Regions from separate parts of the Peribacillus sp. P4_B1 genome, predicted to be linked through region 1. Evidence: riboswitches for the same ligand, from Rfam matches in the RefSeq annotation. Region 1 holds a riboswitch; each other region holds the start of a gene.
What was found. A riboswitch is a leader RNA that binds a small molecule or an ion and turns the genes downstream of it on or off. The one in region 1 is predicted to bind preQ1.

Region 1 (2,275 bases):
TTTGCTGATTGAGTCAGATCCTCGCTTTGGTTGGAAACGGATTCGGATACAACCAGCATTTTTTCGATCGTATCACGAAGGTTTTTCTGCATTTGGTTGGCGGATACCGTTAATTCACCCATTTCATCATTTGACTTTTGCTCCAGTGGCTCATGATTCAGTTTTCCGTCAGCAACCATTTTCATCCTGTCCCTGACTTTAAGGAGGGGGGTGGTAATGAGGTTTGCAGTCACAAGTGCAAGCACAAGGCCGATAAGGACTGCCGCAATGGATATGATGATACTTGTAGACTTAACCGATTTCCCGCTTGCGATGACGGTTTCACCTAAATCGACAATCGTTTTTTCGCGTTCGGAAGCTAGCTCTCTAAACCCATCCATCAATTCATTGCTTATTGGTGCAACTTCATCCTTTAGTATTTCTATAGCACGTTCTTCATTTCCTTGATCATATTGTGTAAATACGCGGTCTATAATAATCGTTCTCCAATCCACGCTTTTCTCAATCAATTCCTTCGTTTTTTCAGAATCACTTAAGGCTAATAGATCCTCCTGAATGACTTTGCTTTCTTCGGTATATTTTAAGAACTTCTCTTTATTACTTTCGTCGCCATATAGAATATAGCCTCTTGCGAGTGCGCTTCTTTGTGCAACATTATTGAGTAGTTGTTCTTCATCAATTAGAATCGGCAATTTTTGGCTAATGATATCTTTGGAATGTACAAGTGACTTATTGCTGCTATAAATATTAAATGCTCCTAAGATGATACACAAAGATATGATGAGTGAAAAATGCTGCCAATATCTTTCCTTTAATACTTTTCAAATTAATGAACCCCTTTATCGATATTTTATTCCCTCTTTTTTTATCGGATAAATAATGGGTTATTTAAGCAGATGAGAAGATAACCAAGTTCTCCGTTAGGTGTGATTTTCCATAATCCAAACATCTTGATTTCTTCTCGTTTTCAAGTTACTATTGACTTGGAAAAATATAATATTCCGCGTTATGGCGGAAGAGGTTCTAGCTACCCTCTCAAAAAAACTAAGGAGAAACAGTGCTCTTTTCTTAGGGTGCTGTTTTTTTCCGTAAAAAGGAGTTTTATAGAAATGAAGAAGAAAGAAAAGGCAGTGGTTGTGTTTAGCGGAGGTCAGGACAGTACGACGTGCCTGTTCTGGGCGATGGAGAGATATGAGGAAGTGGAAGCGGTGACGTTTGATTATAATCAGCGGCACAGCTTGGAAATCGAATGCGCTCAAGAGATTGCCAAGGAATTGGGCGTGAACCATCATATCCTTGACATGTCGCTGCTGAACCAATTGGCACCGAATGCTTTGACGAGAAGTGACATTGCAGTGGAGGACGGGGAAGACGGGGAATTGCCGTCGACGTTCGTACCAGGGCGGAATTTACTGTTCCTATCGTTTGCCGGAGTGTTGGCCAGTCAGATTGGCGCTAAACATATTGTCACCGGTGTCTGTGAAACGGATTTCAGCGGATATCCGGACTGCCGGGATGTATTCATTAAATCGTTGAATGTGACCTTGAACTTGTCGATGGACCAGTCATTCGTGATTGATACGCCGCTTATGTGGCTTAATAAAGAGGAAACATGGGAGCTTGCCGATCAGCTTGGCGCGTTCGACTTTGTCCGCGAAAAGACCCTGACTTGCTATAACGGAATCATATCAGACGGCTGTGGAGATTGTCCGGCATGTAAGTTGCGGAAAAAAGGATTGGATGACTATGTAAGCAGACGGAAGGTGCTTTCGTGATGTACGGTTTTACTATAGTAGATAAACTCCAAAAAATAGATCAAGATATTCAGCGCAGCCAATTGAAATATACAACTAAAAGGGTCATGGTCAGTAAGGAATTTACCTTTGACGCAGCACACCATCTACATGACTATGAAGGAAAATGCAAGAACTTGCATGGCCATACGTATAAGGTCATTTTCGGATTGAGCGGGTATACGGATTCACGCGGTTTGATGATAGATTTCGGGGACATCAAGGATATATGGAAAAATGAAATTGAAATCCACCTTGATCATCGTTATTTGAATGAAACCTTGCCGCTCATGAACACTACGGCTGAAAATATGGTTGTCTGGATTTATGAAAAAATGGCCGAAGCCCTTTCATTAAAGGAATATGAGGGTGCTAGGGTCGAATTCGTTCGACTATACGAAACGCCGACAAGCTATGCCGAAGCCAGACGGGAGTGGATGGAAAGTGAGTAAACTCCCGGTTATGGAAATCTTCGGACCGAC
Region 2 (2,275 bases), on a different contig from region 1:
ATTATTATCCTCGCCACTGGCCATTAAAGCATCCAAATAGCGCTTCGGGTTAGATTGGTCTCCATGCAACAGTGCTTTTAGATTTCCATGAATCCCAGTGATGACCTCCTCGGATATATCCAGCTCTTCAGCAATGCTCGCATAGCGGGATACCACATCTTCTATCAAATGCTCTCCGTTATCCCCGCGCAGCTGCTGTTCCGCAGCCTCAATCAATAGATCCGTCACCTTTATATCATTTGAATTGCGTTTCCCTGGAGCCGAAACGACAACAATCTTCCTCTCTGGATCAGCAACTACAATTTCGAATACCTTTTTCACCTGTTCACCTGACGCAAGTGAACTTCCGCCAAACTTTGCAACCTTCATCACGACATCCCCTATTTTTGAAAATATTCTGTCAAAATTAACTCTTCCTATTATTACGTTTTTTTACGAAACAATCAAGTGTTAATTCCTTGGTAGGAGGACATTTGTATTTTTAAAGAATACAAAATAGTGAGTTTACTGAATGAGAATAGCAAAAAACCAAAAAAAAGACAACGGCATAAGCCAGTTGTCTTTTTCTAATCTTTAGCGATTATCCACCGTTTCCGGGTATAAGTCATGATTCATCAAGCGGTAATCCGCCATTTCTTCATACTTCGTACCTGGTTTACCATAATTTGTGTAAGGATCGATGGAGATTCCGCCCCTAGGTGTAAACTTGCCCCAGACTTCAATATATTTGGGATCCATCAACTCGATTAAATCATTCATGATGATGTTCATGCAGTCTTCATGGAAATCACCATGATTACGGAAGCTGAATAAATAAAGTTTCAATGACTTGCTTTCCACCATCTTCACACTTGGAATATAGCTGATGTAAATGGTTGCAAAGTCCGGCTGGCCCGTTATTGGACATAAGCTAGTGAATTCCGGGCAATTGAATTTGACGAAATAGTCCCGGTTCGGATGCTTGTTATCGAATGATTCCAGAATTTCAGGCGCATAGTCAAATGTATATTTTGTCCCTTGATTCCCAAGCAGTGTGATATCTTTTTTTAATTCTTCTTCTTTTCTTCCAGACATAAAAAGTCCTCCTCATCCACGTTTGTCAGGGGAGATTCATAAAATGGGCCTCTATATAACAAAAACCATATCTCCTCAAAGATATGGTTGATTCGCAAAAAAATAATCAAAGCCATAGTTTTTTTAAGAGGGTGAAGCTATGAACCTCTCCCGTTTATCGGGAAATATTTAAAATTGTCATAGTAAATATAGAAAAAAAAATCTAATCTGTCAATCTACTTTTTATTTTAGTTTGATTCCTACACGTATTCGGCTTAAAATGTAGAAGAAGTTTATCCTACATGAAGGAAGAGATTAAAGCAATGTGGATTTTTGCGGCTCTTATCACCAGTTTATGTTTCGGAATCAATAACAGCATTTTTAAATGGAGTAACGGAAAGGGTTACTCAAAGGTACATATCCAATTTTTCTTTTATTTTACCGCCTTCATCATGGCACTTTTATATAGCGGATTTGTAGATGGCTTGACTACTAACTGGCCATCCATCTTGCTTGGTGGAGCCATTGGTGTACTGAACGCTAACGGTAATATCCAGATGGCAAGTGCCTTTGAAAAAGGACCGGCAAGTTTGACATCACCACTGATTGCGGCAAATGCAATATTTCCCATCCTCTGTGCTGCATTAATTTTTCATGAGCATATTTCTTCACTGCAGTGGAGCGGAATTGTCTGCATGCTGCTCGCTACCCTTGTCATTCAGTATACACCTAATGCTAAGGGCAATCATCAATATTTACCTTGGATGATGCACACATTATTCGCGATTTTCTCATTTGGTGTGCTAGGTATCTTAATGACGACATCAACCCGTCTTCATTTAAACTCCCTTGATATCCTAGTATCAATGTATGGTGGCGGAACACTTTATCTCATTTCGGCATTAGCCATCAAGAATGAGAAGATTAAGTTAATGGAAGTGAAAATTGGATCACTCGTAGGGTTATTAAGCATCATAGCCTATGGATGTTATTTCTTTGCATTAAATACTGGAATCGCCAGCATCATCTTTCCTGTCGTCAGCCTGAACTGTTTAGTTGTCGTATTCGCTGGTTGTTATTTATTCAAAGAAAAACTTAAATCCTATCAAATTGCCGGCGTACTTGCAGCATTAATCGGAATTATCTTAACGAAAATATGAATAGTTAATTTTACAAAAACAACCTGGCTGTTATGCGCACACAAGCCAGGTCGTCTTTATAT
Region 3 (2,275 bases), on a different contig from region 1:
GTATATTGGTTCATTTCAACGGATAGGAATCCATATGGGATTAGAGATAGGAAGAAAAAGTATATAAGGTTGCCTAGTGCCGTCGCAAATAAAAAATCCTTGAAAGTGACGGTGCTGACTCCAGCTGCCAAGTTAATTAAACTTGTTGGGATAAGCGGGAAAATCCTGCCGGTAAAAACGTACATGAAACCATGCTCTACAACAGTTTCTTGCCACTTTTTTCCCATCTTCTTTAAAAGAGGTTCCTGAAACCAGTTTCTTGCTGCATAAAAAATAAACCCTGACGCAACAACACTTGTAAACCAACTCCATAGGTAGCCATATATGAATCCGAATATCGTGACATTGATAGTCAGGAGCAATATTAAGGGGATGATTGTAAATGAATTTTGGACAAACATCAATACGAATGTCACAATAAATGTAAGCAATAAGTTTTCCATCAATATGCCAATAACTGAATCCAAGTCACTTTTCCAAATCAAAGTAAATAATTCTGCATTTGAAAAAATAAATAATGCCATTACCAATAGACCGGTTAAAGTCAGGACTTTTTTCAAAGGGTCACCACCATTCTGACTAATAGTTTATCATTTTCAAGTTCATTGGTGAAAACAGAGCTGTCGCATGATGCAGACAGCTCTGTTTACATTATAGTGGGTTAACGACGCGAGGATTCCTTTATAGCCACTTTTCAAACTGAATTCTTTTGTTCATTCCATAAATAATTGGCGCACCAATCAAGAGGACAACGAACTCACCAACAGCCGTGGTCATCCAGCTTAACCAGAATGGTAAGCCAAAGGCAAGGTTCAGTTCAATTGCAATTAAGAACATTGTGAATGTGAAAAAGATAATCGTGGCGAACATTCGTCCTTTAATGCTTTTTATGAACCGAGATACAAAAATGACAAGCAATAAGGCGAGTACGGATTGCCCTACCCCGAAAATCAAATCAAATGGCACCATCGGCGAAAAAAGCAGATTAGATATGAAGACGCCGCCCACGATACCGTAGATATACTTTTTATTGAATACAATCAGATGATTCAACATTTCCGGTACACGAAATTGGAACATCTCAAAAGCAATTGGTTTAAACACCAATGAGACCGCCACATACAAGGCAGCCAATAACCCGTTTATCACGAGTGTACGAACATTCATTTTACTCTCTCCCTAGTTTTTTATCGTGGGATGGTTACGAACCACGTTAAGGCTTTTGCCCGAAGATTAATAGTATCTCATGTAAGCTTGTTTGGTCAATTTGTAAAGAATGGTTGTATTTATAAGGCAGGGGAAGTCCAAAAGGATTTTGATTTATTGTAATGAAGGATGATATTATTTTTGTATGAACTTCAAAGGAGTGAAAATTATATGTGTATCGAGAGTGTCAAAAGCCATTTTAAACAATGGGACCGGGAAGGCGATGTAATGGAGTTCGAAACATCGAGTGCTACGGTGATTGAGGCAGCAGTTACCATCGGCGTTATCCCAGCACGGATCGCTAAGACTCTTTCCTTTAGGGGGGAAGGTGAACATGCTATTTTGGTTGTAGCGGCAGGGGACGCAAAAGTGGATAATAAGAAATTTCGTCAGGTGTTCGGATTCAAGGCACGAATGTTATCACCTGAGGAAGTGCTCGAACAAACAGGCCATGCCATCGGAGGAGTTTGCCCATTCGGACTTGCAAACAATCTAGATGTTTTTCTTGATGTATCAATGAAGCGCTTTGAGTCATTGTTCCCGGCATGCGGCAGTACGAACTCTGCAATAGAACTTACACTCGCTGAATTATTTGAATATTCAGGAGCAAAGGGTTGGGTGGATGTTTGTAAGGCTTGGGAAGGAGAGGGGAATGAGGAAACGGCGGTAGGCAATGCTGTTGATGGCATTTGATTTATGGTGCCAAAAAGATCCAGATGAATGGGATTGAGTCCACATGGGTGGACTTTATTTATTGATGACATGGACATTTTATTATTCAGTTAGCGGTTAAAGCCTTATAAACTTGTTCGAATGCGATTGCTCCAAAACTTTTGAAGAGGCAAACGCTCTTAAAGCGGTTCGTGATTGGTAAAACGTGCAGAAAGTTCATAAGCGGAGGATGAAAGATGTTAATTGGAAGCCATGGGAAAAGCAATAGCAGCTATCTTAGTCTTAAAACTCTTTATGAGGAAAATATCACGGTAAAGAGCATAGCCCAGGAGCTTGAGTTTTGCCATAAAAACGATCTGGCGCTGGATATCCAGAAAGCTCTGGAAAAAAAGAATTT

Region 2: linked by a shared signal. The riboswitch ahead of queF (preQ(1) synthase) and the one ahead of queC (7-cyano-7-deazaguanine synthase QueC) in region 1 are both predicted to bind preQ1.
Region 3: linked by a shared signal. The riboswitch ahead of AC1DVK_RS15815 (QueT transporter family protein) and the one ahead of queC (7-cyano-7-deazaguanine synthase QueC) in region 1 are both predicted to bind preQ1.

Annotation. Positions count from the first base shown of each region.
Region 1 is NZ_JBFUHM010000048.1:20,267-22,541, reverse strand. Features, by position in the region: gene AC1DVK_RS21445 (methyl-accepting chemotaxis protein) at 1-773, opposite strand, end outside; PreQ1 riboswitch class I at 1,012-1,054, shown strand; gene queC (7-cyano-7-deazaguanine synthase QueC) at 1,110-1,775, shown strand; gene queD (6-carboxytetrahydropterin synthase QueD) at 1,775-2,245, shown strand; gene queE (7-carboxy-7-deazaguanine synthase QueE) at 2,238-2,275, shown strand, end outside.
Region 2 is NZ_JBFUHM010000050.1:23,537-25,811, forward strand. Features, by position in the region: gene AC1DVK_RS21790 (aspartate kinase) at 1-369, opposite strand, end outside; gene queF (preQ(1) synthase) at 574-1,074, opposite strand; PreQ1 riboswitch class I at 1,183-1,228, opposite strand; gene AC1DVK_RS21800 (DMT family transporter) at 1,356-2,213, shown strand.
Region 3 is NZ_JBFUHM010000026.1:45,807-48,081, reverse strand. Features, by position in the region: gene AC1DVK_RS15820 (TVP38/TMEM64 family protein) at 1-560, opposite strand, end outside; gene AC1DVK_RS15815 (QueT transporter family protein) at 682-1,167, opposite strand; PreQ1 riboswitch class I at 1,174-1,218, opposite strand; gene AC1DVK_RS15810 (YbaK/EbsC family protein) at 1,378-1,899, shown strand; gene AC1DVK_RS15805 (hypothetical protein) at 2,115-2,275, shown strand, end outside.